DNA from 3 places in the Undibacterium sp. WLX3042 genome. Region 3 is predicted to be linked to each of the others. Evidence: predicted binding sites of a transcription regulator. Region 3 holds the regulator's gene; each other region holds the start of a gene.
What was found. The regulator HrcA, encoded in region 3, represses chaperone genes, less so after heat shock. The targets are predictions, from matches to a motif close to TTAGCACTCNNNNNNNNNGAGTGCTAA.

Region 1 (4,462 bases), 320 kb from region 3:
AACTCCTGGCGCAGCACGCTGCGGTCAACCATCAGCTCCATGGTCCCGACGCGGCTGCCCTTGCCGTCGGGTGCCGGAATGTCAAACGTCAGATGCTCATCAGCACGCGCATTGCCGCCGTTGCCACCGACGAATTGCTGGCCGGTGCTGGCTTTGATGACAACATAAGCAATATTCGTGTTTTTCGTCAGCAGAGAAATCTGTTTTTGTATGGCCTCCAATTCGATATCCCAGATCGCGAGCGACAACATAGGCAGATGCGTATTGGCCACATCTCTGATGGTCATATCAAAGTTACGCTCGATCGCCCGGTAGTTCAGATAAGCCTGCAGGCTGCTGAAAAGCACAATACACAGAATGACCCATTTAAAGACTCGTCTCAGCAACAAGCTGGCAATGGGTTGTGACAATCGGGGTTTCATCGACGTTTTTCGACCTGCGTTAAGATCTGATGGAAATTAAATTCATATTTACGTAACTTCGGATTCAGTACTTTACTGAATTTTCGAAAATCCACCTGATCGAAATTCAGCTGACCAAAGTGACGCTGGAATCTGCGTGCATCATCCTTACTGAAAAGAATAAACATCGAGCGGTCCAGCTCCAGACCTTCCTCTTTGAAATCTTTACCATGATGATAGTCATACAGCATCACCAGACCAAATGCACCGGCAATGAAATGCCCGCCAGCCAGCGCAGTCAGGCTACCGGATTCCAGCGCAGCCAGTGCCTCGGATGACGTATTGACGCCGCTGAAACAAGCGTCTTTTCCCGGTTCACCACCTTGTTTTTTCCAGCTGTCCATCGCACCGAATGCCATCAGATCATTACCGGCCCAGATCAGCCTCGCCTGCGGGTGGCGCTTGAACAGCCATTCGCTTTGCTCCTGCGCTTTGGCGCGACTCCATTCGGCATACACTTCCTGATCAATGACAACATCTTTCGCTTCCGCCACCGCGCGGCGCATGCCCTCGTTACGCTTCAGCGAAGCGGGTGTGGAACGGTCGCCAGCAATCGCTAACATGTGTAAACGCCCGTCTGCTGCCTTCATGTGATGTTGTAAGCCGTGCTGAATCAGTGCCTGTGCTGTCAGGTAACCGGCATCTTCGGCGCGTGGTTCCAGAGACCCCAGCCATCCTTTGAAATGCTGGCGCGGCTCGGTGGCGAGCAGACGCTCACTTTGTTCACGCAAACCACTGAAGGCCAGAAATGTCTTGATGTTTGCCGCATCCAGGATGCGAATGACTTCAAATCCCACCGCATGATCATTCGACAGTATCACATAGTCCGGCCGGTCTTTCGGCGCGCGGGCAGCCAGTTGTTTTGCCTGTGTCAGCGTATTCAGGTGATTGCGGTTGGCATATAACACCTCCAGTCTGACATTCAGATCTTTCGCGGCTGCCGCCATGCTATTGCTGGACGTCAGCCAGTAGACCTCATCCGGCTTTCCGGGGTTCAGAAACACCACCGACATTGCCATTGCTGCGCCAGGCAAGACCAACGTCACAGTGAGTCCGACTGCCATTAAATACCGAAGCCACCGCATAAAACCCACCTATACGAATGCAGGTATGCATACTCTGCATTGATGAATACACATCAGCGATTACTGACGCTGAACAGACAACACCTTCAGCACGCGAAGCACCACCCTCCGATGCCCCATCATCCGCCGCATGTTAAGCCAGCGCTGCGATGCACGTCCCTCAGAACAAACAGCATGCTGTGCGATACAAAAGCCCGACATTATCAGACTTCTTGCGCATAATTGCAGCAGATTATTTCTGTCTCAGACAGAGCTCGCCCTGCAGCAAAAGAAAGCACGCTGCAAACGAGCAAAAGCCAGACCCATCCTCGATCAAAATGTAGAAAAATGATAAACATGCGGACAGCATGTCAGCTTCAGGCAGCGTCAGCTCAACGGACATGCGGAGACGGGAAAGTCATGCGTTTCATTACCGCACCAGCCGCACACAACAAGTCTCAGTCCGTCAACATACCGTCAGGATTCAGCGAAATTCACATACTCCCCCATATTTTTAGAAAAACACCGTCAATCCCTGCGAAAACACTGAGCTTGTAAACATACACCGGGGAGTATATTTTCCGGGTATTCAGGACATAAAACGAGCTGAGACTTCATGTATCACAGCCCGCACTACATCACGCTGAAAAAGCACGGTCATCGGATTATTTTCAAGAAGGCAATGGACGTCTGTCACAAGCTGGCAGCAAGTGTTTCATCTCGCCTCAGCTTACTTAAAAAATATCGGCACCGGCGTCGCTGATTGTTCACATATTCCCGACAGGCAATACTAAGCCTCTGATTTTTAAAATAAAAATGCTTTTTTAAGGTTCTTTCTTGAAAAACACCCGACTCATCCATACAATTAGCACTCCACACAAGAGAGTGCTAACAATGTTAAAATCGACTGGTTTCAGCATTGCAGGCATCCCGGCCACTGATGGCGTGCTGGCTCTTGTGCAGCACATGTATGTGCGAAGTAAGGGCTTGAAAGTGGCGAACACTGACACCATCTACTGCGCACATTTTTGTTTGTTTGCTGATGGGACTTGTACATAACCAGGTCATGCTTCAATGCAAATCAGTCTGTGTTTGTGATAAGCCCGTTTTACTTCGGTAGTTTTACTTTCGTCATTATTTTAGGAGTTAATATGAATCTTCGTCCCCTGCACGATCGCATTATCGTCAAACGTCTGGATCAAGAAACAAAAACTGCATCCGGCATCGTTCTGCCAGACGCAGCAGCTGAGAAACCAGACCAAGGTGAAGTATTAGCCGTTGGCGCTGGCAAGCAGTTGGATAACGGTTCGGTACGCGCACTGGAAGTGAAAGTCGGCGACCGCGTTTTGTTCGGTAAATACTCTGGTCAGGCTGTTAAAGTTGACGGCAACGAAGTGCTGGTCATGCGTGAAGAAGACATCTTCGCGATCGTACAGAAGTAATTCCTTCCCCGTAGCACTATAGAAATCCACAAGATTCTGGAGAAAATAACATGGCAGCTAAACAAGTAATTTTTGGCGATGACGCACGTGCGAAAATCGTTAATGGCGTAAATATTCTGGCAAATGCAGTAAAAGTCACTCTGGGCCCTAAAGGCCGTAACGTTGTTCTGGAACGCTCTTTCGGCGCGCCTACAGTAACTAAAGACGGCGTTTCTGTTGCGAAAGAAATCGAACTGAAAGACAAACTGGAAAACATGGGCGCGCAGCTCGTGAAAGAAGTTGCTTCCAAAACGTCTGACAACGCTGGTGACGGTACAACAACAGCAACCGTATTGGCTCAAGCGATCGTTCGCGAAGGCTTCAAATATGTTGCAGCTGGCTACAACCCAACTGATCTGAAACGCGGTATCGATAAAGCAGTGACTGCGCTGGTTGCTGAAGTCAAAACTCTGTCCCGCCCAACGACAACCAACAAAGAAATCGCTCAGGTTGGTTCTATCTCTGCGAACTCTGATGCAGACATCGGCGACATCATTGCTAACGCAATGGACAAAGTCGGTAAAGAAGGCGTGATCACTGTTGAGGATGGCAAATCCCTCAACAACGAACTCGATATCGTTGAAGGTATGCAGTTTGACCGTGGCTACCTGTCACCTTACTTCATCAACAACCCAGAAAAACAATCCGTTGTTCTGGAAAATCCATTCATCCTGCTGTTCGATAAAAAAATCTCGAACATCCGCGATCTGCTGCCAGTACTGGAGCAAGTTGCTAAGTCCGGCCGTCCACTGCTGATCATCGCTGAAGACGTCGATGGCGAAGCACTGGCAACTCTGGTGGTGAACAACATCCGTGGCATCCTGAAAACAGCGGCTGTTAAAGCACCTGGCTTCGGTGATCGTCGTAAAGCGATGCTGGAAGATATCGCGATTCTGACTGGCGGTAACGTGATCGCTGAAGAAGTTGGTCTGACACTGGAAAAAGCAACTCTGACAGATCTGGGTCAGGCGAAACGCGTAGAAATCGGTAAAGAAAACACCACCGTGATCGACGGCGCTGGTCAGGCTATCAATATCGAAGCACGCGTTAAACAAATCCGCGCACAAATCGAAGAAGCCACTTCTGACTACGACCGTGAAAAACTGCAAGAGCGCGTTGCTAAACTGGCAGGCGGCGTTGCAGTGATCAAAGTTGGTGCTGCAACTGAAGTTGAAATGAAAGAGAAAAAAGCGCGCGTTGAAGATGCTCTGCATGCAACCCGTGCTGCGGTTGAAGAAGGTGTTGTTCCTGGCGGTGGCGTTGCTCTGTTGCGCGCTCGTGCAGCGGCAGGCGTGATCAAAGGTGATAACCATGATCAGGACGCAGGTATCAAGCTGGTATTGAAAGCGATCGAAGCACCATTGCGTGAAATCGTGGCAAATGCCGGTGGCGAACCATCTGTTGTGGTCAACGCGATCATCAATGGCTCTGGCAACTACGGTTTCAATGCGGCTAA
Region 2 (4,462 bases), 740 kb from region 3:
TGACTGTGATTTCGCAGGAATCAGGTGATCCTGCAGCGGTGGCATTTGACGCTGTTGCGTCTGCACGAGCACGCGGCACCGATGTCGTGATGGTCGATACCGCGGGGCGTTTGCCAACGCAGTTGCATCTGATGGAAGAACTGAAAAAGATCAAACGTGTGATCGGTAAAGGTATGGAAGGCGCTCCGCAGGAAGTGCTGCTGATTATTGACGGCAACACAGGACAAAACGCGCTGGCGCAAGTACGGGCATTTGACGATGCATTGCAACTGACCGGTTTGATCATCACCAAATTAGATGGCACGGCAAAAGGCGGGGTTCTGGCTGCGATTGCAAAGACACGCCCGATACCCGTCTATTTCATAGGCATCGGCGAGCAAATCGAAGATCTGCAACCATTCAACGCGCAGGAATTCGTCGACGCCTTGTTTAATTAAAATTAAAGACAGTCAGTGCAACGACCATGATCGAATTCGATAACGTCACTAAACAATATTCGCGTGATGCCTACGCTTTGCGCGATATCTCTCTGACCATCCAGGATGGAGAACTCATTTTTCTGGCGGGGCCTTCCGGTGCCGGAAAATCGACTTTATTAAAGATGATCGCAGGCATAGAAAAACCGACCAGCGGTCATGTCATCGTCAATGGCCAGGACATCAGCAAGCTCAAAACCGGCAGCCTGCCGTATTTACGTCGTAAGCTCGGTCTGATTTTACAGGATCAGAAATTACTCACCGACCGCAGCGTTCTCGCCAACGTCATGCTGCCTCTGATTGTGACTGGCGCTGCCTCGGGTGAAGCAGAATCGCGCGCCTGCGTCGCACTGGAAAAAGTCGGCTTACTGGATAAAGCCAATGCCCTGCCGCTTGAACTCTCCGGCGGCGAACAACAGCGTGTTGCGATTGCTCGTGCAATCGTGAATCGCCCCAAAATCATTCTGGCCGACGAACCAACAGCGTTTCTGGACAGAGATAATGCGAATAAAGTGCTGAGCGCGTTGAAAGCATTCCAGAGTGCCGGCGTCACCTGTCTGATATCGAGTCACGATGAACAATTTCTGGATCAGGCCGACCGTGTGATCTATCTGAGCAATGGACAAATCTCGGACTCATGGACAACGGGCGCTGCCGCCTGATTGTCTCCTGATCTTACGCCTTCAAGGAAATCCTTATGACGATCTGGTTTCGTGAACATCTGTTTGCACTGAAAAGCGCATTCACCCACTTGCGCGCCGGCACCGGAAATTTCATCTTCAATGTACTGGTGGTCGCCATCGCACTGGCACTGCCGATTGCTGGTCTGACACTGATAGAAAATATCCGCCCGGTCTCTTCACAATTATCGATAGAGCCGGAAATCAGTATTTTTCTGACGACTGATACCGTGCGTGAAAATGCAACTGCATTGTCAATACCAATCAAGCGTCTTCTGAAAGAGAGCAACATCAGCGGCAAACTGAGCTTCACGCCTAAAGAAAAAGCACTGGCAGCGATGCAGGATGCTTCCAGTCTGGCAGAGGTGTTATCGACACTGGGCGGCAATCCCCTACCGGATGCTTATGTACTTTCGCTGTCAAACAACGATGCAGCAAAACTCGATAAACTGGTTGAGCAACTTCAGGCCTTGCCCGATGTTGAGGTGGTTCAGGTTGACTCAGCCTGGGTAAAACGACTGGCTGCACTCGTACAGATATTGCAGATAGGCTTGCTGTTTATGGCAACGACACTCGGAGTCGTCGTGATTGTGGTCGTGTTTAACGCGACCCGTCTGCAAGTCATTTCGCATCAGGCTGAAATTTCCGTGACCCGTTTATTAGGTGCGACCAACAGCTTTATTCATCGCCCCTACTATTACACTGGTGCGCTACTGGGTCTGCTGGCCGGTAGCCTGGCGCTGGCTGCCATCGCTGCCTCGCTGCAGCCATTGAATCAGGCCATTGCCGAATTTGCCAAACTGTATGCGTCCGAATTCCGGCTGGTACCGCTGGGGCTGATCCCCAGTCTGCTGCTGCTCGGTGTCAGCATGCTGCTGGGTCTGGCCGGTGCTTATCTCTCTGTCCGCCGGCAACTGGCTCGAGCAAACTAAGCGTTATCCATCGTTATCTGCAACTTTCCCCGGAATCGCAGGTCTAATCAGTAAAGGTAAGCAAATTGAGAAGCTTGCTGGAATTAACCGGGAAAGTCAGCTGTATCACCAGCCCTGGTAAAAGCTTATTGATACAACAGGCTGCAGTCTGGAATTTCAGCTTTCTCACCTGGCCTCATCATATTAAAAAGATCATTTTCACGAGAATTAGCACTCTTCGCAAGAGAGTGCTAATATAGGGAAATAGTACGTTTGTTCAGAGTTATTTTTGCTCGGACCGCAGTATTTGAGAGGAACAACATAATGACTTCAAGACAACTTATTCCGGCATCAGACAGCACTGCGCTGGCCTTGGGCTTCAGCGGCACGCTGGGAAATATTGACGCCTATATTTCGGCCGTCAACCGTCTGCCTATGCTGACGCATGAAGAAGAAATCGACCTGGCGACCCGCCTGCGTGACAACAATGATCTCGCAGCGGCGCAGCAAATGGTCATGTCACATCTGCGTCTGGTGGTATCGATCGCGCGCGGTTATCTTGGCTATGGCTTGCCACATGCTGATCTGATTCAGGAAGGTAATATCGGCCTGATGAAAGCAGTCAAGCGCTTTGACCCTGACCAGGGTGTGCGTCTGGTGTCGTATGCGATGCACTGGATTAAAGCTGAAATGCACGAGTACATTCTGAAAAACTGGCGTTTAGTCAAAGTCGCGACGACTAAAGCGCAACGCAAACTGTTTTTCAATCTGCGCAGCCACAAAGAAGGTCTGGAAACCATGTCGCCTAAGCAAATTGATGCGCTGGCGAAGACCCTCGATGTGAAACGCGAAGAAGTGATCGAAATGGAAATGCGTTTGTCTGGTCGCGATATCGCGCTGGATGCACCTACCGATGACGATGACGATAAATTCGCACCGATCGCTTATCTGAAAACGGAATCAGAAGAGCCTACGCAAATATTGGAATCGCGCCAGTATGACCGTTTGCAAAGCGAAGGTTTAGAATCAGCATTGTCGAAACTGGATGCGCGTTCACGCCACATTATCGAGTCGCGCTGGTTGAAAAATGACGATGGTTCTGGTGCGACGCTGCACGAACTGGCAGATGAATACGGTGTTTCAGCCGAACGTATCCGTCAGATTGAAAGTGCGGCGCTGAAAAAAATGAAAGGTGCGCTGGTCAGCTTTTCCTGATCAGACCGCACATAAAAAAAGGCACTCTGCGGAGTGCCTTTTTTATTGTTTATTCCCTGAAAATATGAAAATCGGGGGAGTATCTGCCATTTTGCATCTAGCGTCATTGAAAACAAAGGGCACTAAAATATACTCCCCCCAGTATATTTAAGGCTCAGCAGGCCGTTTTATATGCCCGCGCCAGCTGTTCAGCAAAATTACTTCAGTAACAGCTTTAAATCATGCACGATAGGCTCCGCACCTTGTCCATGGCGTAGGAATAAACGGATACGGCCTTCGGTGTCAAAGACATAGCTACCTGCCGTATGATCCATGGTGTAACTGGTCGGCGTTTTTCCGGCAACCTTCTGGTAATAGACTTTGAAGTCTTTCGCCACTTTTGCCGTCGCGGCAGCGTCGCCATATAAACCCAGGAAGCGCGGGTCAAAGTTCGGCACATACGCCGCCATCAATGCCTGCGTATCGCGTTCTGGGTCTATCGTGACGAACAGCACCTGCACCTTATCTGCGTCCGGCCCGAGTTTCTGCATCACGTTCGCCATCTCCACCATCGTGGTTGGACAGACATCAGGACACTGGGTATAACCGAAGAACATGACCACCAGCTTACCGCGGAAATCTTTCAGTGTACGAGCCTTGCCATTGTGGTCGGTCAGGGCAAAATCCTTTGCGTAATCAAGCCCGGTGAGGTCGGTATTATTGAATTTCTCTCCGGATTTGCCGCAAGCCGCCAGCCCTGCGATCAGAATGCAGGCGAATATTTTTTTGAGTAAGCTCATAGTCGTATGTAGTGATCAACCAGCAGCGCCGCAAACAGCAGCGACAGGTAAATGATCGAATAAGCAAATGTTTTACGTGCAAGAATATCGTTGTAGTTGCGATAAATCTGCCACGCATACCAGAGGAAGATGGCCCCGAGAATGACGGCGCTAACCAGATAAATCAGACCGCTCATCTGCACGGCATAAGGCAGCATCGTCGTTGCGAATAAAGCAATCGTGTACAGCCAGATATGAAAGCGGGTAAATTCGGGGCCATGCGTCACCGGCAGCATAGGCAGACCTGAGCGGGCATAATCATCACGCCGGTACATCGCCAGTGCCCAGAAATGCGGTGGTGTCCAGACAAAAATGATCATCACCAGCAACCACGCTTGCATAGGCACATCGTTCGCTACCGC
Region 3 (4,462 bases):
TGATGCCGTTGATCCAGGCTTTCGAGCGCCCTGCGTTGTCGATCGTGCGGCGCAGAATCAACTGTTGCTCAGGATCGCTGAATTCGTTTTCCAGCAGCCATTGCTGGATGTGTTCCGTGATAGAAAATTCGGCGCTGATATCTGCCCTGGCGGCGGATTCGCGCACCATACTGGCGTCACCACGGCCACCCAGTGCCAGTGTCAGAGCATCGATTAATATCGATTTTCCAGCGCCGGTTTCACCCGTCAGGACACTGAAGCCAGAGGAAAATTCCAGCTCAAGAGTATCAACAATGACAAAATCGCGAATGGCAAGCGTACGCAGCATAAGAGCAGAAGTAGTAAATAAAATGGAAAGAGCAGACTGAGATATTTTAGCAATAACTACGGTAAAAACGTGCTACTGCCGGCAGGCCGCGTCTGTCGTTAATTCAGAGCACCTTCGACGGTAGGGTATTCATTCCAGTGCAGTTTTTCCCGCAGCGTATGGTAATAATTCCAGTCGTGCGGATGCAGGAAAGTGACCGTGTGGTTGGAGCGTTTGACGATGATGCGATCCTGGCGCAACAGGCTGGCAAAGGTTTGCATGTCAAAGTTGACGCTGATATCACGACCGGCAACGATTTCGATCACGATTTCGCTGCTTTCCGGCAGCACGATAGGGCGGTTCGATAAAGCATGCGGTGCGATTGGCACCATGACGATACCGCTCAGGCTGGGATGCAGCAGCGGTCCGCCTGCGGAGAGCGAGTAGGCGGTTGAGCCGGTCGGAGTGGACACGATCAGCCCGTCTGAGCGCTGGTTATACATAAAGTGAGAATCGACTTCGACGCTGAGTTCCACCATGCCGGAACCCGTACCGCGGGATACCACGATATCGTTGAATGCAAGTCCACTGAAGATCTGATGATCTTCCCGCACGACTATGGCCTGCAACAGGCTGCGGCGCTCGGTGACGTATTTTCCTTTCAGCATTTCGGCAATCACAGGAATCATGCGGTCCAGCGGAATATCGGTAATGAAACCCAGCCTGCCCTGATTGATCCCTATTAAGGGAACGTTATATTCAGCAAGCTGGCGTGCAATACCCAGCATCGTGCCGTCACCGCCGACGACGATGGCGGCAGTCGCGTGTTTGCCTATCTCTGCAACTGACATCGCATGAAAACCGGGCAATTCTATGTATTGCGCTGTTTCCGCTTCCACCACGACCGTATGTCCGGCGCGGTCAAGAAAGCTGGCGAGTTCACTCATGGATTCTGCGATGCCGGGCGCATTGTATTTACCAACAAGTGCAATCGTTTTTGGTATGACAGTCATAAAAAAAGAGTGGTGACGTGATTCGTCAGATTAGACCATAATTAGCGTAGAAATGAATCAACTGACTGCTATTTATGACAATTAAAGCTGTATTACTGGATCTGGACGATACCTTGTGGCCGGTTGCGCCGGTGATTCAACATGCGGAAACGCGTTTATATGAGTGGATGCAGCAGCATGTGCCTGCGGTGGCAGGGAATTATTCCGTCGAATCGATGCGGCAACGGCGCAATAAACTGGTGCCGACTGATCCCCGTTTTCAATATGACTTGTGGGCTTTGCGACACACCTTACTGAGTCAGATATTCGCAGAACATGATGTGCCTGTCACGAAGGCCGATCAGGCCATGGCGGTATTTGCCGATGCCCGCAATCAGGTCAGTTTGTATGATGATGTTGTTCCAGCGCTAAAGGTATTGTCGCAGCGGGTTCTGTTGGGTTCGGTCTCAAATGGCTTTGCTGATCTGCGTGAAATTGGTCTTGCTTCACATTTCCGTACATCGATTGCGGCACGTGAGTTTGGCTGCGCCAAACCTGACCCGCGTATCTTTCTCGCTGCCTGTGACGCGCTGGGTGCGGCGCCTCATGAAACCTTGTATGTCGGCGACGACCTGTTGCTGGACGTGCAGGGTGCGCAACAAGCCGGATTGCGCGGTGCATGGATGAACCGGCATGGTCAGGAGAAGACGGATGAGCGCCATCAGCATATTGAGCCCGACGCAGAATTTAAAAATTTACATGATTTGACAAAATGGTTATGAAGTTTTCTATGTTCAGGTTTGCTTCAAACGCATAAAATGAACAGATGCTACTAGATACTCGCGCTCAAACTCTTTTAAAAGCCCTCGTAGAACGCTACATTGCTGACGGTCAGCCGGTCGGTTCGCGTGCTCTTTCAAAAATTTCCGGCCTTGATCTTTCACCGGCGACGATCCGGAATGTGATGGCAGATCTGGAAGAAATGGGCTTGGTTGCCAGCCCGCACACCTCTGCAGGCCGTGTCCCTACGCCTAAAGGTTACCGGGTATTTGTTGATAAATTACTGACGGTGCAGGAAATCAGCGAACTGGGGCTGGAGTCGCGTCTGCAATCGGGTTTGTTATCTCAACCCCCGCAAAAAATCATTGCGAATGCCGCGCAGATATTGTCGTCGTTGTCGCAGTTTGCCGGTGTCGTCATGACGCCGAAAACTGAATCGATTTTTCAACAGGTCGAGTTTCTGCGTTTGTCGGAAAAACGTATTTTGCTGGTCGTTGTTGCTCCCACCGGAGAAGTGCATAACCGCCTGCTTCTGACGGACACGGATTACACTCCGGCGCAGTTATCGCAGGCGGCGAGTTACCTGAATCAGAACTTCAGCGGACATGCTTTTGAAGATGCACGACTGGGCATTAACAGTGAATTGCGCCAGTTGCAAACAGATATGACCAGGCTGATGCAGGCCGCCGTGGAAGCGGGCAGTGATGCCTTGTCCGAACAGAGCGATGACATGGTTATCTCAGGAAAGACTAATTTGCTGAATGTGCAGGATCTGTCGTCCAACATGACATCGCTGCGTAAGCTGTTTGATATGTTTGAGCAAAAGAGCAGCCTGATGCAATTGCTGGACGTGTCATGCAAGGCAACCGGAGTACAGATTTTTATCGGTGGCGAATCGCAATTACTGCCCATGGATGAAATGAGCGTTGTTACGGCACCGTATGAGGTCAATGGCAAGATTGTCGGTACTCTGGGGGTGATCGGTCCGACGCGGATGGCATATGAGCGAGTGATTCCGATAGTCGATATCACGGCGAAATTACTTTCTAACGCCTTGAGTCAGTAAAAGAGACATCTGATGTTAAATAAAAATATTTCAATTTTGCTTATTGATGACAACGACATTACCCGCGAGGTGTTACGTGTCGTGTTGCGCAACGAGGGATACACGGTTGCAGGGGAGGCGACGGATGGCGGCTCCGGACTTGATCTGGCGCTCAAACTGAGACCGGATGTGATTATGCTGGATGTTGTGATGCCCAAAGTCAGCGGGCTCGATGTGTTGCCGAAAATCAAGGACATGCTGCCGGATTCCAGGATATTGCTGGTGACAGCGAGTCACGATAAAGATGTTCTGTCGGAAGCCGTGAAATCAGGCATACACGGCATTATCCTGAAGCCATTTAATGCGCAGAAAATCATTGATACCGTCGCCGGTGTCGCTGCAAAAATAAAAAAGTAATCCGTTACCGCCGACTTATTCACATGATCACATGAGGTCATGGAGGCTTAATTGTGTTTGTGTTCGCAATTCTCTTTCGTGCAACTGCCATAGATCGCGAGTGAGTGTTCGGCAATTTTAAAGCCGCGCTCCAGAGCAATGGTGTGTTGACGCTCTTCGATTTCAGCGTCAAAAAACTCCTCCACGCGTCCACAATCGAGGCAGACCAGATGATCATGGTGCGAGCCTTCGTTTAATTCAAAGATCGCTTTGCCGGTTTCAAAATGATTCCGGTGCAACAGGCCAGCCTGTTCAAATTGCGTCAATACCCGGTAGACGGTAGCCAGGCCGACATCCATATTGTCGTTCAACAGTATCTTGTAGACATCTTCTGCAGTCAGATGGCGGACCTTACTGTTTTGGAAAATTTCAAGGATTTTCAGGCGAGGCAAGGTTGCTTTCAGTCCGCTGGCTTTCAGATTTGGGGTGCTGTTTGTCATGTTTTCGGTCAAAAGAGGGCTATCTGCTTTATGATATCGGGTTTCAGGGCATGTTGCTCAATTACTGAGGGTACCTATGCGATTGTTGTTTTCAAAATCTGTTCAGGATAAAGCCATACGGCTTGCAGGTATGACGTTGGTGCTGGGTTTGTCTGCCTGTGCATCGAAAGCACCGGTGGCGGATAAAACAGTGCCAGCGACAGCTGGTACGCAAGTATACGCTCCGACCGGGGTGAACAAATTCCTGGGCTATATTTCTCCGTATCGTATTACTGTCCAGCAAGGTAACTTCGTTTCTCAGGAAATGATGGCGCAGATCAAAGAAGGTATGACACGTGAGCAAGTCCGTTTTGTGCTCGGTACCGCTTTACTGACCGATATGTTTCACGAAGACCGCTGGGACTATCCTTTCCGCCTGACCAAGCCGAATGGTGAGCAGGTT

Region 1: groES (co-chaperone GroES) is a predicted target of HrcA. The motif match lies at 2,391-2,417, and genes of this name have one in related genera.
Region 2: rpoH (RNA polymerase sigma factor RpoH) is a predicted target of HrcA. The motif match lies at 2,296-2,322, and genes of this name have one in related genera.

The regions. Positions count from the first base shown of each region.
Region 1 is NZ_CP186698.1:613,386-617,847, forward strand. It holds gene ACPAOP_RS02845 (diguanylate cyclase) at 1-422, opposite strand, end outside; gene ACPAOP_RS02850 (ABC transporter substrate-binding protein) at 419-1,507, opposite strand; gene groES (co-chaperone GroES) at 2,677-2,967, shown strand; gene groL (chaperonin GroEL) at 3,018-4,462, shown strand, end outside.
Region 2 is NZ_CP186698.1:1,672,519-1,676,980, reverse strand. It holds gene ftsY (signal recognition particle-docking protein FtsY) at 1-437, shown strand, start outside; gene ACPAOP_RS07590 (cell division ATP-binding protein FtsE) at 464-1,138, shown strand; gene ACPAOP_RS07585 (cell division protein FtsX) at 1,174-2,088, shown strand; gene rpoH (RNA polymerase sigma factor RpoH) at 2,392-3,282, shown strand; gene ACPAOP_RS07575 (SCO family protein) at 3,480-4,061, opposite strand; gene cyoE (heme o synthase) at 4,058-4,462, opposite strand, start outside.
Region 3 is NZ_CP186698.1:932,737-937,198, reverse strand. It holds gene recN (DNA repair protein RecN) at 1-328, opposite strand, end outside; gene ACPAOP_RS04285 (NAD kinase) at 427-1,320, opposite strand; gene ACPAOP_RS04280 (HAD family hydrolase) at 1,395-2,081, shown strand; gene hrcA (heat-inducible transcriptional repressor HrcA) at 2,126-3,145, shown strand; gene ACPAOP_RS04270 (response regulator) at 3,158-3,541, shown strand; gene fur (ferric iron uptake transcriptional regulator) at 3,589-4,020, opposite strand; gene ACPAOP_RS04260 (outer membrane protein assembly factor BamE) at 4,097-4,462, shown strand, end outside.